DNA from 4 places in the Vibrio sp. R12-SW3-ISO1 genome. Region 1 is predicted to be linked to each of the others. Evidence: predicted binding sites of a transcription regulator. Region 1 holds the regulator's gene; each other region holds the start of a gene.
What was found. Region 1 encodes PurR, which represses purine synthesis genes. Its sites were predicted from a motif close to TNANGNAAACGTTTNCNTNA; they were not measured.
Positions count from the first base shown of each region.

Region 2: the regulator PurR is predicted to act here: its motif matches at 2,301-2,320, upstream of glyA (serine hydroxymethyltransferase).
Region 3: the regulator PurR is predicted to act here: its motif matches at 2,934-2,953, upstream of AC6R0R_RS18435 (NCS2 family permease).
Region 4: the regulator PurR is predicted to act here: its motif matches at 5,290-5,309, upstream of purT (formate-dependent phosphoribosylglycinamide formyltransferase).

Region 1 covers NZ_JCBDGK010000015.1:146,458-154,341, forward strand. Annotated here, with positions in the region: gene glgC (glucose-1-phosphate adenylyltransferase) at 1-145, shown strand, start outside; gene glgA (glycogen synthase GlgA) at 135-1,595, shown strand; gene AC6R0R_RS04370 (alpha/beta fold hydrolase) at 1,837-2,637, shown strand; gene AC6R0R_RS04375 (putative signal transducing protein) at 2,660-2,971, opposite strand; gene AC6R0R_RS04380 (TVP38/TMEM64 family protein) at 2,968-3,660, opposite strand; gene AC6R0R_RS04385 (TfoX/Sxy family DNA transformation protein) at 3,867-4,460, opposite strand; cyclic di-GMP riboswitch class I at 4,665-4,773, opposite strand; gene purR (HTH-type transcriptional repressor PurR) at 4,949-5,953, opposite strand; gene torD (molecular chaperone TorD) at 6,192-6,899, opposite strand; gene torR (two-component system response regulator TorR) at 7,138-7,845, shown strand.
Region 2 covers NZ_JCBDGK010000038.1:223,735-231,618, reverse strand. Annotated here, with positions in the region: gene lipA (lipoyl synthase) at 1-383, shown strand, start outside; gene AC6R0R_RS10085 (hypothetical protein) at 558-869, shown strand; gene glyA (serine hydroxymethyltransferase) at 973-2,223, opposite strand; gene AC6R0R_RS10075 (DUF6198 family protein) at 2,661-3,260, shown strand; gene vexH (vibriobactin export RND transporter permease subunit VexH) at 3,306-6,416, opposite strand; gene AC6R0R_RS10065 (efflux RND transporter periplasmic adaptor subunit) at 6,416-7,486, opposite strand; tRNA gene AC6R0R_RS10060 (tRNA-Tyr) at 7,754-7,838, shown strand.
Region 3 covers NZ_JCBDGK010000054.1:5,926-13,809, reverse strand. Annotated here, with positions in the region: gene AC6R0R_RS18455 (YicC/YloC family endoribonuclease) at 1-216, shown strand, start outside; partial or broken gene AC6R0R_RS18450 (HipA N-terminal domain-containing protein) at 468-773, opposite strand; gene AC6R0R_RS18445 (helix-turn-helix domain-containing protein) at 766-1,077, opposite strand; gene AC6R0R_RS18440 (hypothetical protein) at 1,226-1,378, opposite strand; gene AC6R0R_RS18435 (NCS2 family permease) at 1,500-2,870, opposite strand; gene gmk (guanylate kinase) at 3,334-3,954, shown strand; gene rpoZ (DNA-directed RNA polymerase subunit omega) at 4,031-4,303, shown strand; gene spoT (bifunctional GTP diphosphokinase/guanosine-3',5'-bis pyrophosphate 3'-pyrophosphohydrolase) at 4,336-6,456, shown strand; gene trmH (tRNA (guanosine(18)-2'-O)-methyltransferase TrmH) at 6,549-7,232, shown strand; gene recG (ATP-dependent DNA helicase RecG) at 7,381-7,884, shown strand, end outside.
Region 4 covers NZ_JCBDGK010000046.1:47,600-55,483, forward strand. Annotated here, with positions in the region: gene AC6R0R_RS14205 (Rossmann-fold NAD(P)-binding domain-containing protein) at 1-40, shown strand, start outside; gene sbcB (exodeoxyribonuclease I) at 223-1,647, shown strand; gene AC6R0R_RS14215 (CidA/LrgA family protein) at 1,663-2,028, shown strand; gene AC6R0R_RS14220 (CidB/LrgB family autolysis modulator) at 2,028-2,705, shown strand; gene cdd (cytidine deaminase) at 2,912-3,799, shown strand; gene AC6R0R_RS14230 (cyclic di-GMP phosphodiesterase) at 3,948-5,177, opposite strand; gene purT (formate-dependent phosphoribosylglycinamide formyltransferase) at 5,365-6,540, shown strand; gene AC6R0R_RS14240 (thiopurine S-methyltransferase) at 6,639-7,292, opposite strand; gene AC6R0R_RS14245 (phosphoribosylglycinamide formyltransferase) at 7,602-7,884, shown strand, end outside.

The DNA.
Region 1 (7,884 bases):
CTTGCGTCGCGTCATCATCGACAAGGGTGTGGATATTGCGCCAGGGACGCAAATCGGTGTGAACCTGACGGAAGATAAAAAGCATTTCCACGTGTCGGATGACGGTGTTGTCGTTATTCCAAAAGGAGCACGTGTTGGCTACTAAGAATCTCTCTGTTCTCTTTGTAGCATCGGAAGTAGAAGGATTGATCAAAAGCGGTGGCTTGGCAGATGTTGCCAAGGCACTGCCTGAAGCCCTTTTTGAGCTCGAGCAAGATGTGAGACTCACACTTCCCGCTTATCGCAAGGTTGCAGGCATTGAGTCTGCGACTGTGGTTTTAGAGACGGCATTAGAGCACTGGCCTCATACGCCTTATTGCGTCAAGCAGCTAGCGCTATCGGGAATCACTGTGTATGCCATCGATTGTCCGCAGTATTTTGACCGTCCTGACATGTACGCCGAGTACAATCAAGCCTACTCAGACAATGGTGAACGCTTCGCCTTTTTTAGTGCGGCGAGTTTGGACATGCTGCCGAAACTGGGCTTTCAGCCGGACATTGTCCACGCCAATGACTGGCACACGGGTCTGGTTCCATACCTTCTCAAGCATCGTTACGCCAGTGACGATTTTTTTGCGCATACCAAAAGCATTCTTTCCGTGCACAACGCGGTCTTCAAAGGTGTCTTTAGCTATGATGAGCTCGGCGATCTGCCTGAGTTTCAGACGCATTACGCGCCGGATGCCGCAGTGAGTGCAACGCACATCACCATGCTTCGCGCCGGGGTGAAAACCGCTGATAAGGTGAACGCGGTTAGCCCGACGTACGCGCAAGAGCTCAAGACCGAACTGGGCAGTCATGGTATGGCGCAAGACTTTCAAAGCCGAAGCCATGATCTGGTGGGGATTCTTAATGGTTGCGACTACAGCACATGGAACCCAGAAACAGACACCCACTTACCGTTAAATTACCGAGCGACGAAGCAGAGCATGGTGCGCGGTAAAAAAGCGTGTAAGGCGGCGCTGCAAGCAAGAGCGAAACTGAGCGAAAAAAACGTCGCGATGTTTGGCATGGTCTGCCGTTTGACGCAGCAAAAAGGGTTACATTACCTGATCCCTATTCTGTCTGAGTTTCTCAAACACGATGTTCAGTTAGTGATTGTTGGGACCGGCGACCCTATGTTGGCAAGCCATCTTAAAGCGCTCTCAGCCACACACAGCGACAAATTTGCGTTTATCGAGGCTTACGATGAAGAGCTCGCCCACCTGGTGGAAGCGGGCAGTGATTTCTTCTTGATGCCGTCAGAGTTTGAGCCTTGTGGTCTCAATCAGATCTACAGCATGGCTTACGGTACGCTGCCAATCGTTCGTGGTGTGGGTGGACTGAAAGATACGGTTCACCATTACGACGATGATCCGTCAATCGCTACTGGGTTTGTGTTTGATGAGCCAACGCCGACCGCGTTGTTGTTGACTATGCTCCGTGCTTTGCTGCTCTACGCGCAAAATCTCAATGAGATAAAACGGGTTCAATTGCACGCGATGACAGAAAACTTCTGTTGGGAAAAAGCGGCGGGTGAGTACATCGAACTCTACCACAGTGCTTTGAGCGCCTAACACTATGTCATTGAATTGCAGACGCTATTTTTTAGTCTGTTCGCGTAAAGACGACAATACGTCTGCATAAAGAAAGCGCCTGATGGGTTTTGTGCTTGCACAGTCTCACGGCGCTTTCATTTTTTCTAACATTTCCGATTGCACTAAAGTGGCGGTTTTCGTTTATGCTAAACAAAAACTCGGGCGCTTTTGTGTTACCCTGCGCCCTGAATTGTGTGACGATAACGGTTATTTTTCGACTATGACTCAAAGCTTGCTATTCCATAAGACTTTTAAACACCCCACTAGCGATGAGTGGGTGGTCTTTGTGCATGGCGCAGGCGGCAGCTCATCGATTTGGTTTAAACAGATCAAAGCCTACAAGCAGCATTTTAATTTGCTTCTGATTGATTTGCGCGGCCATGGAAAATCGAACCAGCTGATTAAGGAGATTATTGCCAATCGCTACACCTTTAAAGAGGTCACATTAGACATCTTAAAAGTGCTTGATCACCTAAAGATTCAGTCGGCACATTTTGTCGGCATGTCGCTTGGGACCATCATCGTCCGTAACTTAGCGGAGCTAGCGACTGGGCGCGTAAAAACCATGGTGTTAGGTGGCGCCGTCACACGACTCAACACACGCTCTCAAGTACTGGTAAAGTTGGGTAATCTGTGTAAACACATTGTGCCCTACATGTGGCTCTATCGCCTGTTCGCCTACATTGTGATGCCTCAGCGAGCACAAAAAGAGTCGCGACATATGTTTATCCGCGAAGCGAAGAAGTTGTGCCAAAAGGAGTTCAAGCGTTGGTTTATTTTGACCGCAGAGGTGAACCCTCTGATGCGCTACTTCAAAGACCGCGAGTTACCTATCCCTACGCTCTATCTGATGGGTGAAAAAGACTACATGTTCATCACCCCTGTGAAAGAGATGGTCTCAGCACATACGCTCAGTGAGCTGCATGAAATTCCTGACTGTGGCCATGTGTGTAATGTTGAGCGCCCAGATGAGTTTAATGATCACTCCATCGCCTTCATTCAGCAACACCTCACTGCTTAATTTCGGCTAGCTCCCCACACACTCATACTGGTTTGGTGTGCTCGCACTGCCAACATAACTGAAAATGGCCGTCATTTTCTTCTTGGCAAGTCGGGCAAACCCAAACCATGTTGTCGGGAGTGTCTTGTTGGAAGTCATCAATCAGCGCGAGTGCCGTCTGCTTTTGCTCTGGGCGAGTTAACCAAACGTACGGGCTGGCCTCTTCGCCAAACGGAATCTCTCCTTGCAAGCCGAACAAACCTTCACCTCTCACCTCACAGGCTATTCCTTCGCTGCGTAACATTTCACACACGATGTGTGCTTGTGGTGGGGTTGTGGCAATAAAGATTTTCAAGACGCTTGTCCATTGGATTGCGGTGACGCTTTGAGTTTGGCCATCACCCATTTAGCAATGATTGGGAATACCCCGAGCAACGCAAAAGAGGCGAGTACTGTTGGGGAGACGATGCCTGACAAACTGTCGATTTGCGCTAGCTGGGTCCCGGCGTTGAGGTAGACGGCCGTGCCCGGCAACATACCCAGTTGACTGACCAGATAGAAGCGCGCGATGGTGATGGGCGTAAGACCCATCAAGAGGTTGATCAAAAAGAAAGGGAATACCGGGATAAGGCGCAGTGAGAAGAGATAAAACGCACCATCTTTCTCGACCCCTTGGTTAATCGTCGCGAGTTTATCGCCAAACTTGCTTTGTACCCACTCTTTGAGTAGAAAGCGGCTGCTTAAAAACGCCAAGGTAGCACCTATCGTACTGGCAAAAGAGACGAGCAATAAACTGGTCCAAAAGCCAAACAGCGCAGCGCCAAGCAAGGTGACGACGGCCGCTCCAGGGATCGAGAAGGCGGTGATAGCGACATAGGCGAAGAAGTAACTGAGCGCGGCGAGGGCAAAGTGGGCGTCAATGATTTCAGCCAGCGCTTGCTGCTGCGCTTTGGCGTTATCAAGTGTCAGGTATTGACCAAAGTTTGCGCCTAAAAACACAATCAGAGCGAGCAAACCAATACCTAAAAGCAGTTTCTTGTTCATATGGATCCCTTTGAAAACATCATCATTGATCATTGTTAGATATGAACCAAAAAGCCAGTAAAAAATTTCGCCCTAAAGGGAAGAATACGTTGAATTCTATGACGAAGGAATGGAAACGCTAGAAAAGCATCGGCTAAAAACGTCTCAAGCCAGCGGTGTTGGGCTGGCTTGAGACGGGGATTGGAATTACTGAACGCTATCGCTGACTAGCTTTGCAGCTGATTCAGGAGCTCGTCGCGTCTTGCTTGAGGGACCACAGACCAGTGCGTGCCTTTAATTGCCCCCTCAAGTGCCCACAGCAGGTCGATGCTGACGTCGGCAGAGTGTGTGGAACGAATCGCTTTATACGCTTCCACTGCGCCCGTCTGCTCCAAACGGGAGACACTGTCGATACCCGCTTTCTTGAGCATTCGCTCGGTCGCTAGACGCAAGTTCGGCAGATCTTTCAGGCGCGTTGGTTTGGCGTTGGTTTGACGCTGCTTGTCTTTGTTGGCCGCCTCTAGTGCAGTGTTTGCCATCGCAATAGTCTGAGCGACATCCTGATCCCAGTCATGGCCAAGGGCGTAGTATTTGGTGACCACAGGGAAACCACGTTTTTTATACACGTATGGCTCGAGTCCCTGAGCATTAAACAGTTGGGCCAACGAGTCGTCGGCGCGTATGTGAAGTTTGTCATTTACCACGAGGGCAAACATGATGTCATCAGCGAAGATTCCGAATCCACCAAACATTGAGCGAGACTTGATCTTGCCCAATGGTTCAAACAATCGCATTGAGTCTTTTAAAATTGGTTTATCCATGCTGTTTTTCTCGGTGTATTACAATACGCCACCAAATTCAGGTCCGAGAGATTAGCAAAAATATGCAGGTTTTGTGTCAGTAGGGTGTCATTCTGGCTCATAAAAGAATAATCCTACTCGCGGTGTGAGCGCATAATGCGCACACAACGTTTAACTCATTGTATTCTTTGCTTTTGATAAAGAATTATGAAGTGCACATTTGCCATCGGCAACCCCGCTACCAAGCAGTCATCAACGTTGATATCATCGAGTGGCTGCAACAGGCCGGAAGCTTTGCGTCCCATCCTTTCGAAATGGTTTGCCCTGTTCGTGGCATTAGTCGAACATAATAAGCATAAATAATTTATGGGCTAAACATCACGTTTCGATGGGTTAAATGTGATCTTAGTTCATAAAATAGAGGGGTGTTAACGAGAGAATAAAGCCCAGCGGATGAGAAGTATTCTCGCTGGGCTAGTCGATGTGATGTGCTGAACTTGTTCGTTGGTCTATTTCACCGTCGCCACGGTATCGCGCTCGACGATTTCTGGGTGCATTTCAAAAATACGTTTTTCATGCTCTTTGTCTTTAATACGTTCGAGCAAAATCTCAAATGCGTTTTTACCCACACGGCGCTTCGGCTGGTGAACCGTCGTTAGCGGTGGTGAAAAGTACTCGGCTAGCTCAATGTTGTCATAACCAATGACCGACATGTCTTCTGGAATACGAATGCCTTTTTGCTGTAAACGGCTCATCAAACCGAGCGCCATCGTATCGTTGAAACAGAATACTGCGGTTGGCTTTTCGTCCATGGCGACGATTTTGTCCGCGGCAAGCACGGCGGTATCGCACTCAAAGTTACCTTCTAAGATCCAATCTTCGTTGACGCTCAAACCCGACTCGTTCATTGCGCGCTTAAAGCCTTGGATGCGCTCTTGGCAGGCCGCTTTTTCAAAATGCCCACTCAAGCAAGCAATGCGCTTGTGGCCGTGATCAATCAGGTATTTTGTTGCGAGGTAGCCGCCTTCTTCCGAGTTGTCGATGATTTTATCGGCTTGTGAGCTTTCCGGGCCCCAATCCATCACCACCTTAGGGATGTCTTTATGACGGTCAAGCATTTCGCTCAACTCTTCGGTCAAATCTGAACACATCACTAAGATGCCATCGACGCGCTTTTCCGCCAGCATGCGAATGTAGTCACGTTGTTTCTCGTAGATGCCGCCAGTGTTACACAAGATCAAGGTGTAGCCTTGACGGTAGCAGTAGTTCTCAACCCCGTCGATCACTTCCGAGAAGAAAAGGTTGGTCGATTGAGTAACCAGCATGCCTATTGTGCGTGTCGAGTTACATTTCAGGCTGCGTGCAACGGCACTTGGGGCATAGTTCAACTCTTGAACCGCTTCCATCACTTTTTCTTGCGTGGCTTCAGCGACAAAGCGTGTTTTGTTGATCACATGGGATACAGTGGTGGTCGAGACACCCGCTAAGCGAGCGACGTCTTTAATCGTGGCCATATGGTTTTGTCCTGTCGATGACTGCCTACTACTCTATGAAAAGTTAAGTCTATAAAAGTAAAGTCTATACAAAGTTTAGAGTATGTAGACAGAAAGTATCAGAAACACAAAAACCGCCCTCAAAAAGCGGTTTGTATTTATTAGTTTTATCGTTTGCGGACCGGATTGTAGTCCGCAACGTCGATTTGGGCAAATAAAAAACCCGCCTTTGGGATCTCGCCACACCTTTTGTATGGGCTTAATCGCTATCGCCTTGCAGGTAGGCTTTATCCAATTGAATGAACGCGCACAATAGCGACGACAGCGCCGCATAGAAGCCGAATGTGTCGAGGCGCTGGCAGCGCTCGGCAAACCTCTCAATCCAAGGGAGTAGATGCTGCTCAATAAAATCGGCTTGCTCTTGGTAGGCGAGATGCGTGTCGCCTGCCATCTGCTCTGCTGCATGAGCGCCGCGCACAATCAGGTTGCCCAAAAAATCCAGCTCTATCGCGAGATGATCAGAAGGCTCATTAAGCCCTGAATGCACAGCGACCCCGTGTTGTTGAAGTAAAGCGTCCATCTGTTTGGCAGGCTCACCATTGAGCAGTCCGGATTCATCTAAGTAGACAGAGGCGTAAGGCAGCGCGCTGTCTCGGTCGGATTTTAAAAACAGGTCGCAATAGTCGGCTGATAGTTCCAACTCAGCATCTGGCCTGTCTTGCAATCGGTTCAATGCATCGATGAGCCTGTCTGCGGCGACGTTAAGCTCAGGGGTTTGTGCAAGTCCCGTCAGAAAGGTACGTGTGTCCACCGAATGATATTGGGCCAGCTCTTGCTCTGAGAGCTCTTTGGCAAACACGCTCGAAAACCACCAGTAGAGCTCAGCGCGTTGCTCATCAAAGGCGCGCTGCTCTTTTTCGGCGGGAGATAAAGGGTCGGAAATCTGGGCGTTAGGTGTCTCTGGCATGATGGGCTCTCAACTGAATCAGATGCCGTTAAGTCTAACGGATAAAAATGAACAGCGGTCAACCAGATTATGAGAAGAAATGGTCAAATATGGCAATTTGTGAACAGGGCGGCAAAGCTTGCTTTGCATCAATGAATCGCCAACTTTTCACCTCCCAAAGAGGACAAAGATGGAGTTGTGACTAATTATGAATAGAATAAAGCCATTGAATCAGTGTGTGAATAAGTGAGTAGAGCCGATGAGCTACCACATTTTGGTTGTTGAAGATGATGAAGTGACTCGCCGTAAATTAGCGGGCTACTTTCAAACCGAAGGGTATCAGGTGAGCCAAGCTGATAATGGCGCGCAGATGCGCGATGTACTCAGCAGCAGTCGGGTCGATTTGGTGATGCTGGATATTAATCTGCCCAACGAAGATGGCTTGATGCTGACGCGTGAACTACGCAGTCAATCGGACATCGGTATTATCTTGGTGACCGGGCGTACCGACAGCATTGATAAGATTGTTGGTTTAGAAATGGGCGCGGACGATTATGTCACCAAGCCATTTGAGCTTAGGGAACTGCTCGTCAGAGTCAAGAACCTCTTGTGGCGCATCGCACTGGCTGCGCGAGCGCAAAACGCGGGCAGCGATCAGCAAGAGGGCGTGGTGCGCTTTGCTGAATGGACGTTCGATATTCAGCGCCGCGCTTTGAGCCGAGGGGATGAACCGGTCAAACTGACTAAAGCAGAGTATGAGCTTTTGGTGGCGCTCTCCTCTCACCCCAATCAAGTGCTCAGTCGAGAGCGTATTCTCAATATGATCAGTCATCGTGTGGACGCACCCAATGATCGCACCATCGATGTTCTGATTCGACGCATGAGAGCGAAGATGGAGGTGGATCCAAAAAATCCGCAGATATTCGTCACCGTGCATGGCGAAGGCTACATGTTCGCCGGAGATTAACGTTGTTCGGCAATTAACGAGCGAAAATTGACGCAAAAG
Region 2 (7,884 bases), on a different contig from region 1:
TTGAAACCGCGCCACGTCTGTACCGTAAAGCGCGCCCGGGTGCGAATTACAAGTGGTCACTTGAGCTGCTACGCAAGTTTAAAGAGCAGCATCCAGATGTCCCGACTAAATCAGGTTTGATGATGGGACTGGGTGAAACCAAAGAAGAGATCGTCGAAGTACTTAAAGATTTACGTGCGCACGGCGTGACCATGCTCACGCTAGGTCAGTACCTTGCACCAAGCCGCCACCACTTACCAGTGGAACGTTACGTCCCACCATCAGAGTTTGATGAGTTGAAAGAGATCGCTCTAGAGCTTGGCTTTACTCACGCAGCGTGTGGTCCTTTTGTTCGCTCTTCCTACCATGCCGACCTTCAAGCGCAAGGCATTGAAGTCAGCTAACAAAGCGTAAAACCCATCGAATTTATCTAGGCTGGCCGATAGGTCAGCCTTTTTATTAGTCCAACTTATTGCCTCAAATAATCACCCCAAAGCTTGAATGCCTTAGAGAGATTCTCTAAGCTAATGAAAAGATTATGAATCAAAGGGAATACGATGAAACTGACTGCACTTAGCATGGCCGCGATTGCCGTTGTCACAATCACCTCTGGCTGCGCCTCCAATACAAAACAAGATAACTTTCGTGAAGCCTCCTTTGAGCTGTGCAATACCGAAGTCGATCTCTATTCAGTCAGCGATGACGGCCGTGTACGTATTATTTGTTCCGACGGGTCTAAATTTGCGTTAGACAGCGAGAACACGCTGGAAACCATGCGCGACATCAACATTGATTACTGCGACGGTGAAGGGCTCGGCAAGTTCAGCGAAAGCAGCAAGTATTACTCCTTCAAGTGTAAATCTGGCACCCTGCTCAGCATCTCTAAATAACCCTTAAACGCAAAAACGCCCTTTATGTATTCACATAAAGGGCGTTTTCTTTGTTTCGCTGAGCCGTCGCTCTGCAAAACAGGCTCGACATCGAACGGTGAGATTACGCGTAAACAGGTAGACGCTTACAGATCTCTAGCACCTTCGCTTTCGTCGCGTCAATCACTTCTTCGTTACCGATGTTATCCAGCACGTCACACATCCAGTTAGCGAGCGCTTTCGCATCTTCTTCACTGAAACCGCGGCGAGTGATCGCTGGTGTACCCACACGAATACCCGAGGTCACAAACGGGCTGCGAGGGTCATTCGGAACTGAGTTTTTGTTGACGGTGATGTTGGCTGCGCCTAGTGCCGCATCCGCATCTTTACCTGTGATGTCTTTGTCAATCAAGTCGACCAAGAACAGGTGGTTCTCTGTACCGTTAGACACGATTTTGTAACCGCGCTCTTGGAACTGAGCCACCATCGCTTTGGCATTTTTCACCACACGACCTTGGTACGCTTTAAATTCAGGCTCCATCGCTTCTTTAAACGCCACCGCTTTACCCGCGATAACGTGCATTAGAGGACCACCTTGACCACCAGGGAAGACCGCTGAATTCAGCTTCTTGTACATCTCCTCGCCAGCGTTAGACAGGATAAGGCCACCGCGTGGACCCGCTAGGGTTTTGTGTGTCGTGGTCGTCACAACGTGCGCGTGAGGCACTGGCGTTGGGTATTCGCCCGCGGCAATCAGACCCGCTACGTGCGCCATGTCGACAAATAGGTACGCGTCCACTTTGTCTGCGATGTCACGCATGCGTTTCCAATCAACGATTTGAGAGTACGCAGAGAAACCGCCAATGATCATCTTAGGCTTGTGCTCAAGTGCTAGCGCTTCCATTTCGTCGTAGTTGATTTGGCCCGCTTCATCAATGCCGTAAGGAATGACGTTGTAGTGCTTACCAGAGAAGTTAACTGGAGAACCGTGCGTTAGGTGACCACCGTGTGCCAAGCTCATGCCCAAGACCGTATCGCCTGGGTTAAGTAGCGCCATGTAAACAGCACTGTTGGCTTGTGAACCTGAGTGAGGCTGTACGTTCGCGTATTCACAACCAAATAGCTGACAAGCACGATCAATCGCTAGCGCTTCTGCTTTATCGACGTACTCACAACCACCGTAGTAACGCTTGCCTGGGTAGCCTTCTGCATATTTGTTGGTGAGCTGAGAGCCCTGAGCTTCCATTACACGTGGGCTCGTGTAGTTTTCTGAAGCAATCAGTTCAATGTGCTCTTCCTGGCGAAGAGTTTCTTCTTGGATAGCTGCGAACAGTTCCGCATCGTAATCTGCGATGTTCATATCACGCTTTAGCATCTGTATCTCCTGACTCAGATTAAGACTTAAATTGGCAAAAAAACCGACTTACGACCCTGAGAATAACGTTTTTACGCTGACGCAAACGTTTGCATCGGGTTAATGACGCGCATTCTACATAATTTGATCTGGGTCATAAAGAGAAAAATACACTTTTTCTCATGCAGTTTTTTCATAATGTTTTACGAAGATTCTCATACGCGACATAACGTCAATCAATCACTTTGTCTGAATCCTACTCTGCTTGCACAATAAACAGAGATCTCAGCCACCGATGCTCAACCCAGTTAACGTCGATCATGAGTGTCAATTTTCTCCTTTACACCCCGTAAAACAGTGATTACATAGGTTTACCTTAAATTTCCTTCTCAAGCTACCGAAAACCTAATTTTTTCACTAGTATGCGCGCCATTATTTCCGATGAAAGTTTCAAATTGATGGAAAAACACTCACGTAAAGAAGATTGGATCGCGATTCTCACCGGGACATTTCTTGTCGCTCAAGGGGTATTCTTTCTCCAATCCGCTCAGCTACTCACTGGCGGTACAACAGGTCTCGCTCTGTTGGTCAGCCAATTCAGCACTTGGTCATTCGGTACACTCTACTTTGCCATGAACCTGCCATTTTACGCGCTCGCTTGGCAGCGGTTTGGCGCTCGGTTTGCGGTCAATAGTGCTATTTCAGGTGCTCTGGTCTCCATTTTTGCTGACCACCTCTATTTAGTGATAAAACTGGAGACCATTAATGAGATTTACTGTGCGCTGGCAGGTGGCTTGCTGATGGGGCTCGGGATGCTGATCCTATTTCGTCACCGCTCAAGCCTTGGCGGTTTCAACGTGCTCTGTTTATGGATTCAAGATCGCTTCGCCATCTCAGTGGGTAAAACTCAGTTGGCGATTGATGTGCTGATTTTAGTCGCTTCGTTCTTCTTTGTGACGCCTTACATCATTGGCTTATCGATTCTGGGCGCTTTTTTGCTCAACCTCGTGCTCGCTATGAACCACAAACCGACGCGCTACACCGTTCAATACCGTTAAAAAAATACCTCTAAAAAACAGCCCGCGAACGTGCGGGCTGAATCATTAATGCGCTTTACGCACCGTGACGTCTTGGCTGAGCTCTTTGTTGAGCTCCGCTTCAACATGGCCCGGTGATCGCGTGTTGGCCGAGATCAATCGGTACATCGCCGGAATGACAAACAAGGTCACTAAGGTGGCAAACGCCATACCAAAGAAGATCACCGTACCGACCGCAACGCGACTTTCATAGCCAGCACCAGTCGAGAGTATCAATGGGATAGCGCCCGCTAGCGTGGTGAACGCCGTCATCATAATCGGACGTAGACGACGCGCCGCCGCATCAACAATCGCTTGCTCAAATTCAAACCCGCGGTCTCGAAGCTGGTTCGCAAACTCGACGATCAAAATGCCGTTTTTGGTCACCATACCTATCAACATTATCATGCCAATCTGGCTGTAGATGTTCATACCCTCGCCCATAATCACCAGACCTAGGAAGCCACCAAACACGCCCATCGGTACGGTAAACATCACAACCAACGGGTTGATGAAGCTTTCAAACTGCGCCGCCAACACCAAATACGCCACCAGCAAAGCCAAACCAAACACCATCAATATGCTCGACTGATTCTCTTTGTAGTCTTTTGACTCACCCGAGTAGCTGACCGAAATATCCCCAGGCAGCAGCTCCACCGCTTGCTGATCAAGAAAGTCCAGCGCCTCACCTAAGGTGTAGCCGTCCGAGAGGTTGGCAGTGATGGTGATTGCTTTTTGCTTGTTGTAGTGAGACAGGCGTGTGGATGACGCCACCTCTTCAATCTTAGTCAAGGCATCGAGCGTCACTAGCTCACCGCCCGAGGTACGCATGTAGATTTGGCTCAAATCCGCGGCATTGTTGAAGCTGTTTTCATCACCGCGTAAATAGACGTCGTACTCTTCACCGCGTTCCACAAAGGTGGTTTCGCTTTTGCCGCCCAGCATAATCTCAAGAGTGTCTGAGATATCCTGAACGCTGATCCCAAGCTCTGCTGCGCGTTGACGGTCAACCGAGACGACCAACTCTGGTGTACGCTCAGAGTAGTTAATGTCTGCCCCTTCCATATACGGGGACGCTTCGGCGATCGCTTCAAGTTTTTCCGCCCACGTTTTTAGTTCAGAGTAATCCGATCCACCTAGTACAAATTGCACCGGCTCGCTCGAACCGCCTCTAAAGCCTGGCATAAACGGGAATACGCGCACATCGGCGATTCCTGATAGGGCTTTACGCACCTCACCCAGCGCCTCTTGTGCGGTGATGTCACGGTCATTCCAATCTTCCAAAATCATGATAACAAAACCGGTTTGGTCGCCGGCATTGCCGCCAAACGCTGGCGATTGAATACTGAACGACTTCAAGAAACCTTGGCCAAGCAGAGGAATCAAACGCTTTTCGATGATGTCCATGTTCGCCGCCATGCGGTTGTAACTGGTCGCATCCGCGCCACGCGCAAAAGCAAAAATAACTCCGCGGTCTTCTGAAGGGGTGAGCTGTGCGGGCACTTGTTGCATCAAGCCCCAACTGCCGCCGATACAAGCCATGATCACCAGAGGTGCGGCCCATTTCCACTTCAATGCGCCACGCAGCAGAGCACGGTACGTCGATTCGAGGCGGGCAAACATGCGATCAACAAACAGATTGAAACGATTCGGTTTGACGTTGGCTTTCAATAAATGACTACCAAGCACCGGAGTCAGTGTTAATGCCACCAGTGACGAGAAGATCACTGACATCGCCAGCAACACGGAGAACTCGGTAAACAGCAGCCCTACCATGCCGTCCATAAAGGAGATCGGCAAAAACACCATCACCAATACCAAGGTGGTGGCAATGACCGCAAAGCCGACCTCACGCGTGCCTTTATACGCCGCAAGCAGTGGCTTCTCACCTTGCTCGATATGGTGGAAGATGTTTTCCACCACCACGATGGCATCATCCACCACCAGACCAATTGACAAAATCAGCGCCATCAGCGTGATCAAGTTGATGGAAAAACCAAAATAGTAAGCAGCGATAAACGAAGAAATCAGTGAAACGGGCACAGTGACGGCCGGGATCAAGGTCGCTCTCGCTTGGCCGATAAAGATGTACAACACCAAGATCACCAAACCGCCCGTGATAAACAGCGTGTTGTAAACCTCGGAGATTGAACGTTCAATAAAGACTGTTGAGTCGTAGTCAATCGCCAAACGAGTGCCCGCAGGTAAAAACTGCTGAATATTGTCGACCTCTTTGTGGACCAAAGTCGCCACATCCAAGGGGTTCGCATCCGACTGCGGCACAATGCCCATGCTGACGTTAACCACACCGTCGCTTTTAAAGGTCGAGTTTTCATTCTCGGCACCAATAAAGACATCGGCGACATCTTTTAGATAGATGGGCGTATTGTCGCTGGCGCGTTTGACCACCAGGTATTCAAAATCCTCGGCCTGATTGTAGCTGCGCGCGGTACGCACTGACATGACGATCTGATCGTTACGTACCTCGCCGCCGGGGCTTTCAATGTTTTCACTGCGCAGCGCCGAGGTAATGTCCGATGTCGTTACGCCGCGTCCGGCCATAAGCTCTGGCTTGAGCTTAACGTACATCACTTTGTACAAGCCGCCAGAAATATCGACCGAACTTACCCCTGTGATCAAGCTGAAACGGTCGAGCAATACCCGCTCAACGTAGTCCGTCAACTGGGTGCGATCCATCTCGGACGAGCTTAAGTTGATGTAAAGTGACGCTTCACCGGAACCATTGTTCTTAAACACCACAGGATCGTCGGCTTCGTCCGGCAAAGAGCGCTGGGCGCGCGCCACCGCATCACGCACATCACTCACCCCGGTGTTGAGGTCATACCCCAACTCGAACGTGATAGTAATGCGCGACATCCCGTTGCGTGTGGTCGAGGAGATCTCATCAATACCGCTGATACCCGAGAGCTGATCTTCCAACACTGAGGTAATCTGGCTTTCTATGATGGTGGCGGACGCGCCACTGTAGCGAGTGCTGATCGATACCACAGGGTTTTCGATGTCAGGCATTTCACGCACCGCCAGTTTGCTAAACGACACAATGCCAAACACACACAGCAGCAAGCTCAGTACGATGGCGGCAACCGGTCTTTTAACCGATACATCGGATAACAGCATCAGTTCGCCCCTTCTCGTGCTGCACGCTCAACCTGGCTTTTGAGCGGCTTACCATCCGGCCCAAGCTCACTTACGGTCACGCCATCACGCATATTAACAATGCCCTGCACTACGATCTTCTCACCGATATCGAGTCCTTGCTCAATCACCACTTGGTTGCCGATGCGCGCGCCGAGTAAAACTTCGGTTCGGGTGGCCTTACCCTGCTCATCGATGACGTAGACAAAACGCTTCGTGCCCGAATATTCAAGCGCTTGTACTGGAATAATGGGCGCTTCGATCGCTGGAAAGTCCATCTCTGCGGAAACCAGCATGCCGGGTTTGAGCAGGTTGTCTGGGTTATCAAAGTGAATACGTACACGCAGGTTCAAGGTTTCCGCATTGATGCGTGAATCGATGCCGATCACCTCGCCTTCAAACACGCGACCTTGCCATGCCGCGTTGGTCGCTTTGACCTTCATACCTCGTGAAATCTGCGATAAATAGCGCTCTGGCACTTGAAGGTCTAACTGCATCACGGTGAGGTCGTCGAGCGTCAGCAGTTCTGAGCCAACGCTGACCAATTTGCCGCGACTGAAATCAATAAAGCCAACCGTACCGGAAAAAGGGGCACTAATATGGAGGTCATTCAGATTGGCATTGGCGGCGTCGAGGCGCGCTTTGGCAATATCGACGCTCGCTTTTTGCGCGTCGATTTCGGTTTGCGTAATGGCGTTACGTGACACCAAACGCTCAAATTCTTTGAGTTTACGCTGCTCATCTTTGAGGTAAGCCTGCGCTTCCACCACCGCAGCGCGTGCTTTATCGTCATCAAGTTTCACGAGCAGTTGCCCTTGCTGAACTTCTTGATTCGCCAGTACCGCAATGGTGTCCACTTTACCGGCCACTTCTGAGGCGATAGTGACCGATTGATCCGCTTTCAGTTTGCCGACCAAAGAAAGAGATTGCGATACTTGATGAATATCCACAGATTCTGTGATCACACTGATACTCGGACCACGCGCGAACGCGACGGATGTGTTGGCCAACATCGATAATGACAACAGACTTACAAAAATTTTCTTTTTCATGATGATAGTTCAGTCCAATTAAACCCAACTTATTCTAGCGCTTTATACGTAGATACAACGTCAAGTAATGTAAAGAGTGAGAAATAAACAGTAAGAGAAGCGCGACTTTTGTGTCCTTTATGGTGAATAAATCCCGTCTTTGCCCAAAAAGGCACCATTCAGTTCAAAATGCTAAGAAAAGGCTTTACAGCTTGGGCGAGTTTGCTATGATTCGCTCCGCACTTGATTGATGGGTTGGGAAATCATCCGTTAAGTATAAAAATTCCTGGAGGGGTTCCCGAGTGGCCAAAGGGAGCAGACTGTAAATCTGCCGGCACTGCCTTCGATGGTTCGAATCCGTCCCCCTCCACCATATTCGCTCTAACGAGCACGCTTGATTGATGAGTTGGGAAATCATC
Region 3 (7,884 bases), on a different contig from region 1:
GAGCTCGATCGCCTCGACTCTCACGTCAAAGAGACCAACAACATCCTCAAAAAAGGCGGCGCCTGCGGCCGACGCCTCGACTTTATGATGCAAGAGTTCAACCGCGAGTCAAACACACTCGCGTCGAAGTCGATCAGCACCGACATCACTGCATCCGGGGTCGAGTTGAAAGTGTTGATTGAGCAGATGAGAGAGCAGATCCAGAATATTGAATAAGGCTTCTAAGTAGAAAGGTACCCGTCCAAGAGCGTCATGAAAGCCCTGCATTACCTTGTGAAGAGCATTGAAAATACAGGGCTTTGACTGACACCACTGCATTTTTGTACGCATAGGTTCTCATTTTAGCGGAGCGGTATGCGTCGCAAATGTGTTTCAATGGCTTCAATCATCGACTTGGTGAGCGGTAAATGCGCTTTTTCTTTCGCCCAGATTTCATGAAAGCCTGCCACGGTTTGCTTGGCAGTATCTAACACCCACAATAGAAAAAATTCTCGCGCGGGGTTCACTCCGGCACGCTCTGCCAGGTAATGACGCATGGTTTCTTCTGGCAAAAGGTTAGAGAAAAACGGCGTTAACTTGGTTTGGGTCGGTTTAAAGTGAGTCAGCAAGCCACCTAGCGAATCTTTAAAACCCAGCCCCAACACTGGCCGCGATTCGTCATGAATGTACGAATCCATAAAAGCAAAAAGCGTTCTATCATTGCCTACGTTGGTGATCGTTGCGATAGGTTCTCCGTAGAGCAACACGTTGAGCGTAGACACATAATTAGTCATCGTCGTCTTCCTCTAACTGATATGCGGGCGACATTACCTCACCTTCGTCGCTGATCCCTTGGCTGCTTCGAATGATTGACTTGATGGCAGGAATGGACTTTTTAGGCGCAACCAATAGCTCTAGCTCGAGTACACGGGCAAGTGCAATTAAACTGGATATTCTTAAATCAACGCCGCCAGACTCGATTTTCGAAATATGGCTTTGAGGTACCCCCGAACGAGCACTTAACTCTCTCTGGCTAAACCCCTTTCGTACCCGAGCTTCTCGAAGACTGTCTAGTATCTGCTCTGCTACATAGCTCATTTCGATATACCTTAATGCATCAATTAGGAATAGTTATATACAAAAACATATCACCACAATCCCGCTAGCACAAGAATGATTAGTTATTATATATCATCTACCACCTTTGATGTGCAGTTATAGATAATCGATCTTTTAGGTCATCCACTCACAACGCCTGCCCGTAAACACTCTGCAACCCTGTGAACTCCGCAGCGTTGTCGAGCGCTTCAAGTGTCGTCAGCTTCATGGCGTGTTTGACGGGGCGGTGCGGCACGCGTTTGATGGCGCTGCAAGGCGTGAGCAATGACTTTAGCGCCAAGGAGCATGCGCTGCGTTATCAAGCGCAGATCGAGGCACATGAGAAAGGGCGGTATCCACCGCCCTTTCGTATCACTGTTACCGCTCATATTTCAGTAATTATAAAAGCAACATTTCCGCAATTATAAAAGCACCAAATACGCCATAAACAGCCCAGACAGCACATAAATGACTGGGTGAACCTGCTTGGCTTTGCCTGCTACCACCATGCTAAAGGCGTAGCTGATAAAGCCCATCGCCATGCCGTTGGCCGGTGAGAAGCTCAGTACGGTGAACATGATGGTGAAAAACGCCGCGATGCGAGACTCTTTTTGCTCCCAGCGGATTTGGCCAAGGCGACCAATCATGTAGATGCCGACCACCACCATCGCCGGGGCGACCATGGCCGCAGAGAAGATGGAAAAGAGCGGGTATAGGAACAGTGACACCAAGAAGAGCCCCGCAACCACCACCGCAGCCAGACCTGTTTTCGCGCCTTGCGCAGAGGCAATGCCCGATTCTGAGAACGCGGTGACTGAAGTCGTACCGAGCACAGAGCCAATCACGGTGCCGCCTGCGTCCGCAACCAGCGCCGAGCGCGCATTGGGCACTTTGCCATCTTTGTCGATGATGCCCGCATCGCGGCCTACGCCGACAATGGTGCTGAGGCCATCAAAGAAATCGACAATCAAGAAAATCACCACAATAAACAGCAGATCAAATAGCTTGTCGGCCGTCAGCCCAGAGAAATTGAAGATGGCGCCAACGCTGCCCGACAGGCTTGGCGGCGCAGCCACTAGGCTCTCTGGGATGGGGGCGTTTTGCGTCCCTAGCATCCAGTCAGCCACAACGGTCAACACAATCGCCGATACAAACGAGATAAAGGTCGCCAGCTTGATGTCACGAATCATGCAGCCGAGCGCAATAAAGATACTGATGTAGGCAATGATCACTTGCGGATCATTGATTTTGCCCATGCTGACCAAGATGATCGGGTTCGAGACGATAATGCCAGCGTTTTTCAAGCCCAAAAAGGCGATAAACAGACCAAGCGATACGGTAATCGCCAATTTGAGATCTTCTGGAATAGACTCAATCATCGCCTTGCGAATATGGGTCATCGACAAAATCAGATAGAGCACACCAGAGAAGAAGATCCCCAGCAGCGCTTCGTGCCACACCAACGCCACCGAGCCGCTCAGCAGCATGCCTTTGAAGAAGCCGTTCATGCTCATGCCTGGCGCCAGCATGACTGGGTAGTTACCAAACACGCCCATGATCAGCGTGGCTACCGCCGCCGCCAGTGCTGTGGCGGTAAAAATCGCGCCGCGATCCATGCCTGGGATGTCACCCAAAATCGCGGGGTTAACCGCCAAGATGTAACTCATCGCCAAAAAAGTAATAAACCCAGCGTACAGCTCCGTGCCTAGGGTCGATTTGCGCGCAGAGATATGAAAAGTGGATTCAAGCCACCCAGCGTTGGCTGAGCGAGGAAGTGCAGTGTCAGAACTCACAATACAACCTATCGATAGATAAATAAGAGGGCCATAGCCCATCGCCAGCAGCAATGCCCGCAACAAGCCAAACGTTTGCGCGAATTGTAATGAGATGGGAACGGATTTCAACTGGTTTGGAAAAAGTGGGTGGTGGGTGGTGGGTGGTGGGTGGTGGGTGGTGGGTGGTGGGTGGTGGGTGGTGGGTGGTGGGTGGTGAAATTTTGATGGATGACAGGACCATGTCAAGAACATTCCCCCAACCTAATACCCATTACCCCTAACCCATTACCTACCACCCCTTACCCATCAACCCTTACCCACCTCCCCCTAGTCACTCCCCCCGATCCATGCTACTCTTCGCCTCCCTTTTTCTGGCCGAATTTTCGCCACCGAGGTTGAGAGAAATCGCGCTCTTGACTGACGTTATGCCCGCGGTCAGTGCTATCTTTAATACATCGAATCTTATGGTGGACGTAACCTTATGGCCAAAGGCACCCTATACATTGTTTCTGCGCCCAGCGGCGCGGGTAAATCGAGCTTGATTTCAGCCATGCTGGAAACCAACCCTACCTACGCAATGAAAGTGTCCGTATCGCACACGACACGTGGCATGCGCCCGGGTGAGCAAGATGGCGTGCACTACCACTTTGTGCAAAAAGAGCAGTTTGAAGCGCTGATCGAACAAGGTGCGTTTTTGGAATACGCGGAAGTGTTTGGCAACTACTACGGCACCTCTCGCCCGTGGATTGAGCAAAACCTCGATAAAGGCATCGACGTCTTCCTCGACATTGACTGGCAAGGCGCACGCCAAATTCGTGAGCAAATGCCACAAGCTAAGAGCTTGTTCATCCTGCCACCGTCAAACGGTGAGTTGGAACGCCGTTTGAACGCGCGCGGCCAAGACAGTGAAGCGGTGATCGCAAAACGCATGGCGGAAGCGAAATCGGAAATTTCTCACTACAACGAATACGACTACGTGATCATCAATGATGATTTCGATAACGCGCTGATGGACTTTAAAGCCATCATTCGCGCCGAACGCCTCAAGCAAGATAAGCAAGCCCTCAAGTACAAAGGCATGCTGGATGCGTTGTTGAAATAAGAATCTAGACTATTCTCTACGAGATCTTGTATAATTTCTCGTCATACAAAATTTTAGTTAACTATTTGGAGTCCTTATGGCACGCGTAACTGTTCAAGACGCTGTTGAAAAAGTTGGCAACCGTTTCGACCTAGTTCTCATTGCGGCTCGCCGCGCTCGTCAAATGCAAACTGGCGGCAAAGATTCACTGGTGCCAGAAGAGAACGATAAGCCAACGGTTATCGCTCTGCGCGAAATCGAAGAAAGCCTTATCACAAAAGAGATCCTAGATGCGCGTGAGCGTCAAGAGCAGCAAGAGCAAGAAGCCGCTGAACTTGCCGCTGTTAGCAGCATTGCTCACGGTCGATAATCCTCTTCATCACACTCTGCCGGGCCTAAAATTTGTATCTATTCGATAGCCTCAAAGACGTTGCCCAAGAATACCTAACAGAGCCTCAAATTGAGGCTCTGCGTCAATCTTATGTGGTAGCGAAAGATGCCCATGAAGGGCAAACCCGCTCAAGCGGGGAACCATACATCATCCACCCTGTTGCTGTTGCTCGTATCTTGGCGGAAATGCGCCTGGATATTGAAACCCTCCAAGCCGCCCTTTTGCACGATGTCATCGAAGATTGTGATGTCACCAAAGAGCAGCTAGAAGAGAAGTTTGGCAACACCGTTGCAGAGCTGGTCGATGGCGTCTCCAAGCTGGATAAGCTCAAGTTTCGTGATCGCAAGGAAGCCCAGGCTGAGAACTTTCGTAAGATGGTACTTGCGATGGTGCAAGACATCCGCGTCATTTTGATCAAACTGGCAGACCGCACGCACAACATGCGCACGCTCGGCGCACTGCGCCCAGATAAAAAGCGTCGCATCGCACGCGAAACTCTCGAAATCTACTCACCCTTGGCGCATCGCTTGGGTATCCATAATATTAAAACCGAACTGGAAGAGCTCGGTTTTGAAGCGCTCTACCCTAACCGCTATCGCGTGTTAAAAGAGGTCGTCAAGGCCGCTCGGGGTAACCGTAAAGAGATGATTCAACGCATCCACACCGAAATTGAAGGCCGACTGGAAGAAGTGGGTCTGTCTGCGCGTGTGGTGGGGCGTGAGAAAAACCTCTTCTCCATCTACAACAAGATGAAGACCAAAGAGCAGCGCTTTCACACCATTATGGACATCTACGCGTTTCGTGTGGTGGTGGACACCGCTGACACCTGCTATCGCGTACTGGGCCAAGTGCACTCGCTCTACAAGCCTCGCCCGGGGCGTATGAAAGATTACATTGCGGTGCCGAAAGCGAACGGTTATCAGTCTTTGCATACCTCGATGGTCGGCCCACACGGGGTGCCTGTCGAAGTGCAAATTCGCACCGAAGATATGGATCAAATGGCGGACAAAGGGGTCGCAGCGCACTGGTCTTACAAAGGCAATGGCGAGCGTACCGGCACCACCGCGCAAGTTAAAGCGCAGCGCTGGATGCAGAGCCTGCTTGAGCTCCAGCAAAGCGCGGGCAACTCGTTCGAATTTATTGAAAACGTCAAATCGGATCTCTTCCCAGATGAGATTTACGTCTTCACCCCTAAAGGTCGCATCGTGGAGCTGCCTGTCGGCGCCACTGCGGTCGATTTTGCGTATGCCGTGCATACCGATGTCGGCAACACCTGTGTCGGCGCGCGCGTCGATCGCAACCCTTACCCTCTCAGCAAAGCGCTGAAAAACGGCCAGACGATTGAGATCATCAGCGCACCGGGCGCGCGTCCGAATGCCGCATGGCTCAACTACGTCGTGACCTCACGTGCGCGCACCAAGATTCGTCAAGTGCTGAAAACCATGCGCCGTGAAGAGTCGATTACCCTTGGCCGTCGTTTGCTCAATCACGCCTTGGGTGATTTGTCGGTTTCCGACATCAATGAAGAGAACATCAATCACGTCTTGAGCGATCTGAAAATCAAATCCCTCAATGATCTGCTCGCCGCTATCGGTTTGGGTGAGTTGATGAGTATTGTCATCGCCCGCAGACTGCTTGGCGACGCCGATGAGCTCACCGAAGTCATCAACACCGACGGCAAGCCGAAGAAGAAGCTGCCGATCCGCGGCGCAGAAGGCATCTTGCTGACGTTTGCCAACTGTTGTCATCCGATTCCGGACGATCACATCATTGCTCACGTCTCTCCGGGTCGAGGATTGGTGGTGCATCGTGAGACGTGCCCGAATGTGCGCAACCACGAAAAAGAGCCAGATAAGTACATGGCGGTGGAGTGGTCAGACGATTACGATCAAGAGTTTATCGCTGAGCTGCGTGTCGATGTGCAAAACCGTCAAGGTGCCCTTGCTGAGCTGACCAACGTCATTTCAAAAACCGGCTCCAACATTCACGGTCTCTCTACCGAAGAGCGGGACGGGCGTTTGTACACAGTGACGGTGGTGCTCACCACCAAAGATCGTGTCCACTTAGCGGGCATCATGCGCAAGATTAAAGCCATGCCGCACACGCTCAAAGTGCGACGTAGAAAGTACTGATCCCCATCCAAATCAGAAAGCGGTCTTTAGGGCCGCTTTCTTTATCATCCATTTTTGATCACCATATTCTTTATCAACTAAGCCCTAACACCATGAATTTAGAACGTTACCAACGCATTCAAGAAGTGTTAAAAGCGCGCCAAGCGGATTTGACCCTTTGCCTCGAAGAAGTCCACAAGCCCAATAACGTCTCGGCGGTGATCCGCAGCGCCGACGCCACCGGCATTCACAAAGTGCACGCGGTTTGGCCTGATAAAATGCGCACCTTAAGCCACACGTCGGCGGGCGCGCGTAACTGGGTGGAAGTGGAAACGCACGACACCATCGAAGACGCGATGGGTGAGCTCAAACGTCAAGGCATGCAAGTACTGGTCACCAACCTCTCAGAGACGGCGGTCGATTTTCGTCAGATTGATTACACCAAACCGACGGCGGTGATCCTCGGCAGTGAAAAAATCGGCGCGTCAGAGCAAGCCAAAGCGCTCGCCGATCAAGACATCATCATCCCTATGGTCGGTATGGTACAATCGCTCAATGTCTCGGTCGCCAGCGCAGTGATTCTTTATGAAGCCCAGCGCCAACGCCAAGCCGCCGGCATGTACGACAACGCACAAAGCGCCCTACCCGCCGAGACCATCCACCGCATCCTCTTTGAGCGCGGCCACCCCGTGCTCGCCAAAGTCGCCAAACGCAAACAGCTCCCTTACCCTCCTCTCGACGAGCAAGGCCAAATCGTCGCGGATAAAGAGTGGTGGGCGCAGATGCAGAGTAGGTAGGTAGTGCCTAGTTTCTAGTTCCTAGTGCCTAGAGGACGGAATTTCTAGGAACTAGGAACTAGGCACTAGGAACTCCCCCTCTCCACTGTACAAAAATACAGATAAATGCTTAACTATCCCCATCATTAATCATTGCGTGAGCGAAGCTATGTCCCAACTTTTGTCGGCTATTCCACTGACCTCTCTGGCGGGTGTCGGGGCGAAAGTGGCAGAGAAATTGGCCAAAGTCGGGCTGCTGTCGGTGCAGGATTTACTGTTTCACTTACCGCTGCGCTATGAAGATCGCACTCGGGTCTACCCCATTGTTAAACTGCACGCTGGGCTATGGGCGGCGGTGCAGGGCAAGGTGATGAGTGTCGATACCTTGTTTGGCAAGCGCAAAATGTTGGCGGTCAAACTCAGTGATGGCAACGGCACCCTCACACTGCGCTTTTTTAACTTCACCGCTGGGATGAAAAATCAATTCGCGGAAGGCAAAACGGTGCATGCTTATGGGGAAATCAAACGCGGCAGCTACGGGTTAGAGATTGTCCATCCGGATTACAAGTTTTACACGCCGCAGCAACCTGCTGAGACGGAGCCGAGTTTAACGCCCGTCTACCCGACCACCGATGGCCTGCGTCAACTCACCCTGCGTAACCTGACAGAACAA
Region 4 (7,884 bases), on a different contig from region 1:
AAGCCCAGATATGTTGGCGCTGATTGAGCGCTATCGTTAGCAGTCGATGACTCGTAGTGCCTCTACGTTGGCCGTCGAGTCCTTATTGTCCTTGATTTGTCCTGACGCGCAGAAAATTGTCACCCATTGCCCTAGCTTGAAAGTTTTTCGCCATTTCCCTTGCTTGCGCGCCCTTTCTTGACGGATACTTCACGTCAATCGCACGCAATTTCTGGAGAACCCATGCAATCTGATAATCAACCGACGTTTTTCTTCTTTGATTATGAGACTTGGGGAACCAGCCCTGCCAAAGACCGGCCGAGCCAGTTTGCAGGCGTACGCACCAATATGGATTTCAACATCATCGGTGAGCCGCTGGTTATTTACTGTCAGCCACCTGCCGATTACTTACCCGCGCCAGAAGCGGCGCTCATCACGGGTATCACGCCGCAAACGGCGGTCAGTAAAGGGCTGCCAGAACCTGAATTTATCGCTCAGATTCACGCGCAATTGGCGACGCCCAATACCATTAGCTTGGGCTACAACAGCATTCGTTTTGATGATGAAGTGACGCGCTATACCTGTTACCGCAACTTTATTGATCCCTATGCGTGGAGCTGGCAAAACGGCAACTCTCGCTGGGATCTTTTGGATGTGCTACGCGCTTGTCATGCGTTGCGACCTGAAGGCATCGAGTGGCCAGAAAACGAAGAAGGCTTTATTAGCTTTAAGTTGGAACATTTGTCGGTCGCCAATGGCATTGAACACGCCAACGCGCACGACGCGATGGCGGATGTGATTGCCACCATTGAGATGGCAAAAAAAATCAAAGCCGCACAGCCCAAATTGTTTGATTACTTTTTGTCGATGCGCCACAAACGCAAACTCAATGAGCTGATCGATATTGTCAATATGACCCCCTTGATGCACGTCTCCGGCATGTTAGGCCGAGAGTGCCAATACACCAGTTGGATGGTTCCAGTGGCGTGGCACCCGACCAACCAAAACGCGGTTATCATGGTGGACTTAGCCAAAGATCCTCAGCCACTGTTGGATCTTGATGTCGACGCACTCAACACGCGTTTGTACACTAAGCGAGACGACCTAGGGCCCGATGAACTGCCAGTACCAGTCAAACTGGTGCATCTCAATAAGTGCCCAATTCTCGCCCCTGCGAAAACCCTCACGGCGGACAATGCCGCTCATATTGGCATCGACCGCGAGCAGTGCTTACAAAACCTCGCCACGCTTCGCCAACACCCAGAAATCCGCGAAAAGTTGATTGGCTTGTACAGTATTGAAAGAGAGTACGCTACTTCATCCGATGTGGATACTCAGTTGTATGACGGTTTCTTTTCTCCTGCCGACAAAGCAGCCATGGAGATCATTCGTCAAACGGATCCGCAGCAACTCGCAGGTCTAGACATTGAATTCAGTGATCCACGCATCGCCCCGCTGCTATTTCGCTACCGCGCACGCCACTACCCATGGACATTGGATGAAAAAGAGCAGCAGCAGTGGGCGGCGCATTGCCGCGAGTACTTCGAAAGTCACATTGAAGATTACATGATCAATCTGGAAAACTTAGCTCATGAACATGAAAGTGACGAAAAGAAAGTCGCTATCTTAAAATCGGTCTATCAATACGTTCAACAGTTGGTCTCTTAAGGCAACACCGCTCTTATGCCTCGTACTTTATTGCACTACTTCATCTCATTTGGCTTGATTTTTCTCTGCCTGATCGCCGGTCTTAATATTCAGCAATGGCTGGAGACCTCGATTCCCGGCAGCATCATCGGCATGCTTATTTTGTTCTCCTTAATGGCAAGCGGCTTGGTGCCCTCAAAGTGGGTCAAACCCGGTGCGACGCTGTTTATTCGCTATATGGTACTGCTGTTTGTGCCCATCAGTGTCGGCCTGATGGAGCACTTCGATCTGCTCTACCACAATGCGTGGCCAATTCTGGCAAGTGCGATAGGTGGCACGGCGATTGTCCTCGTCTCTCTGGGCTGGATGCTCGATCGCCTGCTTAAGCGAGGCGATCAATGATGTGGCTACTCGTGACTGTGGTGGTGTTTTTGAGTGCGCGTTGGGTGTGCAGTAGAGTCAACTCACCGTTAATGAACCCGCTTCTGGTCAGCCTAGCGGTTCTTATCCCGCTTCTGACTTGGCTAAACGTTCCTTTTGAAACCTATTACGAAAGCAATCACTGGATCAATCTCCTGCTGCAGCCTGCGGTTGTCGCCTTGGCCTACCCACTGTATGAGCAGCTCCCTCAAATTCGGGCCAATTGGCGCATCATTATGTTGGCATGCGGCGTGGGTAGCGTCCTGTCAATGGCGACGGCCAGTCTGATTGCCGTTAGCCTAGACACCGACTTAACCTTGATCGCCAGTTTGCTCGGCAAATCGGTAACCACGCCGATTGCGATGGAAGTCTCTAGCCATTTGGGCGGCGAACCCGCGATTGCAGCGATCTTAGTGCTGTTGGTCGGCTTGTTTGGGGCAATTTTCGCCTACCCTATCTACGGGCTGTTAAACATCACCCACCCAATTGCAAAGGGTCTGACCATGGGCACCGTCTCACATGCCCTTGGCACCGCGACCTGTGCGGAGAAAAACGCGCAAGATGCTGCGTTTAGCTCTCTGGCTCTGGTGGTATGTGGCGTGATCACCTCCATATTGGCACCGTCATTTTTCGCTGTGGCGCTCTGGTTATCGCACTAGCTGCGGCTAGGCAGTGCGCCAAAATTGTGTGACATCACTCATCTATCAGTAAATTTGCACTCGTTACAAACGTAAGTGTGATTTTTATCACTGTATTGTTTGGTGCGTCGCATAGAATGATTGTCCAGTATCACAAGATGTCAACAACCTAGCTATGTTTTCCCTAGCATCGAGCTTGACTCTGAAATAACAACAAAGGATTCACTATGACCAGCCGCATAGAACAAGCCCTGACACAGCTCCCTAGCGACGTTGCCGATTACCTCAAACCCATCGTGCTGAGCGAGTCATTTGATGCCACCCTGTCAGCCGACCAATTTGAGCAGTTAAAAAACATCAGCGGTAAAAGCGATGCCGATACGCGAGTGATGCTCTTGCCTGTCGCGGCGGCGTTTTCCTACGCCCCCCTGTCTAAATTCTACGTGGGCGCGATTGTGCGCGGCTTAACGGGTCGCTTATATTTCGGTGCCAACGTTGAGATTGCCGGTGTGCAACTCGGTCAAACGGTACACGCCGAGCAGTGTGCCATCAGCCACGCGTGGATGAAAGGCGAGCAAGGCATTTCTGACATCACCATCAACTACAGCCCTTGCGGCCACTGTCGTCAGTTTATGAATGAACTGTCGACGGCAAAAGAGCTCACGGTTCAATTGCCTGAACGTGAAGGCAAGACTCTGCACGATTATCTGCCAGAAGCCTTTGGTCCTAGCGATCTCGGTATTGAGTCGGGTTTGATGTCTGAGGTCAATCACGGCTATCACAGTGAAGAGGGTGACGAGTTGGTACAAGCAGCACTGAAAGCACTGAATATGAGCCACTCACCTTACACTCACAACCTGAGCGGTGTCGCACTCAAAACCACCGATGGGTCGACCTATCTCGGTGCGTACGCTGAAAACGCCGCGTTCAACCCAAGCTTGCCACCACTGCAAGTCGCGTTAATTCAACTGTTGATGGCCGGAAAATCCTTCAGTGACATTGAATCTGGTGCCTTGGCAGAAATGGCTGAGGGAGGAATCAGCCACCTGGCCGACACGCAAGCGACCCTTGAAGTATTAGGACCAGATATTCCACTGACCTATCTTGCGATCTAAGCTTTAACGCCGACAAATTGTGCTCGATAAAAAAGCGCCTTTTATCCACATAACGTGAGTAAAAGGCGCTTTTTCTGTTTACGGTGGCAGTGTTGCCGCGAAGACCTATTCTGCCTACAACGAAAAGTAGCGGCTCACTATCGAGGCATCAAACGTCAAAGAACGGCGTCGCATCCACTTCTAGCTGACTTGGCGCAATCGCTTTGGCAATCTTGACGCTGCTGCGCTTGAGATCGACAAAAGCCACATCGACATAATGCTTGTTCTTACGCGAGTAAAAACACTTCACTTCCGGTTTCAGCGGCTCAGATTCATTGGATGTCCAGACAATGCCCACTCGCCCATCACTGAGTTCGACTAACGCCCCCACTGGGTACATACCGATACAGTTGATGAACTTATACACCAAGTCACGATCGAGGTGATTGGGCGTGAGGCTCAATAGAATTTTAAACGCCTCTGCCGAGCTCATTCCGCGCTTGTAGACGCGATCCGCGGTGAGGGCATCGTAGATATCCACAATGCAACTCATGCGACCGTGCAGTGGAATTTCATCCCCTTTAAGGCCATTCGGGTAGCCGTTGCCGTCCAGTTTTTCGTGATGCATCAGACAGACATCACGGCTCACATCACTGAGCCCAGTCACGGACATGATCATATCTTTCGCAAACACTTGATGAAGCTTCATGTGCTCAAATTCTTCCGGTGTTAAGCGTGCCGGTTTGTGCAGCACCTTATCATCCACCTTCACTTTGCCCACATCATGAATAATGCCGCCGATCGCCATCTCTTTGAGCATCTCTCTTGGCAATTGCAGATGTTTACCAAAGGTCACCAATAAGGTGGCCACATTGACCGAATGCTCCAATAGATACTCGTCCTTGTTGCGCAGCGCTGAAACACATTGCAGCGCATCGGAGTCCACCAGCGCCGATTCAATCAAATCTTCCGCCCAATCATCAAACTCATCGACATGGACCGTTTTACCATCAAAAGTTTGGGTCAATACGCGATGAGCAAGCCCTTTGGCTTCACGAATAATATTGCTCGCTTTCTTCTGCATGGAAAAACGGCTTTTGGCTTTACGCTTAACTGCCTCGGTCTTCACCGATTCTACCGCCGCAGGTGGCGCAATGTTGTGCGAGTCATCGATTGGCTCTTGCACGGGTTTAAAAGTGCAACCTTTAGCAGACAAACTTTCGTCAACCCAAGCGAATTGGATACCATTTTTGATCAGTTGATTGACGGCTTGCTCTGACGGGACGCGCCCAGCATTTGCTAGGTTCACCTTTTTGTTGTCTTCCAGTGCGGTGACAAACATACCGACGGTTAGAGTGTCGATTGGAATTTTGATGGAATTATTAGGATCGTATTGCATTCTTATTTGATGATTACTCTACAACAAGTCACTTTAAGATTATAACTCTGATTTATGCTACACGCCCAACAAATACATGCAAGAGTCCTAATATAAGTCACAAAATTGAGATAGACGCAAACGTTTGCCTTTTGAGATCTATCCTCGTATGATCAGCGCCAAATTCTACATCTCTAAAAGGTTGATTATGTTTGGTACAGCGACTCGTCAAAATGCAACGCGTGTTCTTCTCCTCGGCTCAGGTGAACTGGGTAAGGAAGTCGCCATTGAGTGTCAGAGACTGGGCTTAGAAGTCATCGCGTGTGACCGCTATGAAGATGCTCCTGCTATGCAAGTCGCGCATCGCAGTTACACACTAGACATGCTTGACGGCGACGCACTGCAAGCCATCATCGACAAAGAGCAACCTCACTATGTCGTGCCAGAAATTGAAGCGATCGCTACCGACAAGCTGGTGGAGCTTGAAGCGCGTGGTCTCAATGTCGTGCCGAGTGCGAAAGCCACACAGTTGACTATGAACCGCGAAGGCATTCGCCGCCTAGCCGCAGAAACGCTCTCTCTGACCACCTCTCCATACCGATTTGCCGACAACTATGACGAATTCACCGCAGCGATGGAGGCGGTCGGTCTGCCATGCGTGTGCAAGCCTGTGATGAGCTCATCGGGTAAAGGACAAAGCGTCATTAAGACCGATGCAGACATCGAAAAAGCCTGGGCATACGCTCAAGATGGCGGCCGCACTGGCGCAGGTCGCGTGATTGTTGAAGGCTTTATTGATTTTGATTACGAAATCACCCTCCTGACGGTACGCGCCGTTGACGGCGTTCATTTCTGCGCCCCAATTGGGCATCGCCAAGAAGATGGCGATTACCGTGAGTCTTGGCAGCCACAAATCATGTCCGATAAGGCGCTAAAAGCGGCGCAGCATGCGGCGCAAAGCGTTGTCGATGCATTAGGCGGCTACGGCATTTTTGGTGTCGAACTCTTTATCAAAGGCGACACGGTGATTTTTAATGAAGTTTCGCCGCGCCCACACGATACCGGCCTGGTCACTTTGATGTCACAAGACAGTTCAGAGTTCGCACTGCATGTCCGCGCGTTCACCGGCATGCCAATCAGCAGCATTACTCAATACGGCCCTGCTGCATCTGCCGTCGTGGTAGGTCAAGGCACCTCACAAGACATCCGTTTTGAAGGCATGCAACAGGCACTCAGCGCGCCTCAAACCCAGCTGCGTTTATTCGGTAAACCTGATATCAACGGTCGCCGCCGTCTTGGCGTTGCGATTACACGCCGTGACACCATTGAGCAAGCCATCGAGAGCGCCGTCGAAGCGGCCGGTAAGATCAAGGTGATTTACTGATAGGTTCACGCCTCCCTCTATTTAAATAATAAAAAACTCTGGTCCGTAATGGCCAGAGTTTTTTATTTTCGCCGATTGTCAGAGTTCCGATCGTCGCCTCATGATGGCGCTTGAATCAAATAAACCTCTTCGGCAAAGCGTGACAAACCGCGCTTCGCAATTTTTGGATGGCGCTCGTCGGCATCATCTCGATAGAGCTTAGTCACTTGATACCCCTCAAACAGGGCACGAACTTCCTGCTCGGCAACACTAAATGGGGGCCCCGCCATCTCTGATTGAGGATAATCTAAGGTGACCAGTAAAATCCGCCCACCGGGTTTAAGTAACGACTGAATTCTTGCCACATAGTCGACACGCATCTCTTCAGGCAGCGCCACTAAGGCTGCGCGGTCATAGACCAAATCGACCGGTTTGACGGGCGCGGTAAAGACGTCTCCGGTGTAGATAGAGAGCTCATCGAATTGAAACAGCTCATGCTGACCATTGAGAGGAATCACCAACGGCGTATAAAAATGCTCAGCGAAAAAGGCGCGCACTGCTATGTTACTCAGCTCCACCCCTTGCACATCACTGTGCTTGGTGGCGAGCCACACCAAATCTTCTGATTTGCCACACAACGGCACAAATACGTTTTCGTCAGCGCTGGGGTTGGTCGCTGGCCAGTATTGAATCAGCAATGGATTCACGTCTTCTAAGTGGAAACCAATCTCATTGGATGCCCATTTGGCATGCCAAAACTCAGGATCTTTCATTCTCTTTCTCTTTCGATGACTGACGTGCCATAGCCTAACGGAAACTCAGCCTTCATGGTAGGTGAGATAAGGCGTTCGGCGATGGAATCTGGTCATAATTGGTTACAACTTACGGATGAACTTAAGCAAAAACGCGCAATCCAACCAAGGTAAGTCAGTGAAATTGAGACCAACATCATAATTCAAAAGTTTATGGAACAGCGGACCTTGGAAAGGTCATTTCCATCCCAAGATCTTAATCAGATACGTAGCACTTAGCGGTTCCTTTTTCCTCCATTTTCTAAGCGACTACGATTCTAAGGAGAGTGAATGAGCGTATTCTTGCGTACCACTGCACTGATGCTGTTAATGCTCAGCCGCGCCCCGGCGTTTGCCGCCATCCCTATGGCCCCTGACCGCGATGAAGGACCCAGTACCAAGCAAAACCAAGTCAGCCCTAAAGCGTTTAAACACAACTTGAGCGGTTTGTACGGCATTAAATCAACCGACGCCTCCCCCACTCAACCCTATTCAGATTTTGACGTGCTCTACAGCAAAGCGCACCAAGCGCAAGCGGAGCTCGAAACCTTATGTAAAAGTACCGCACTGTTAA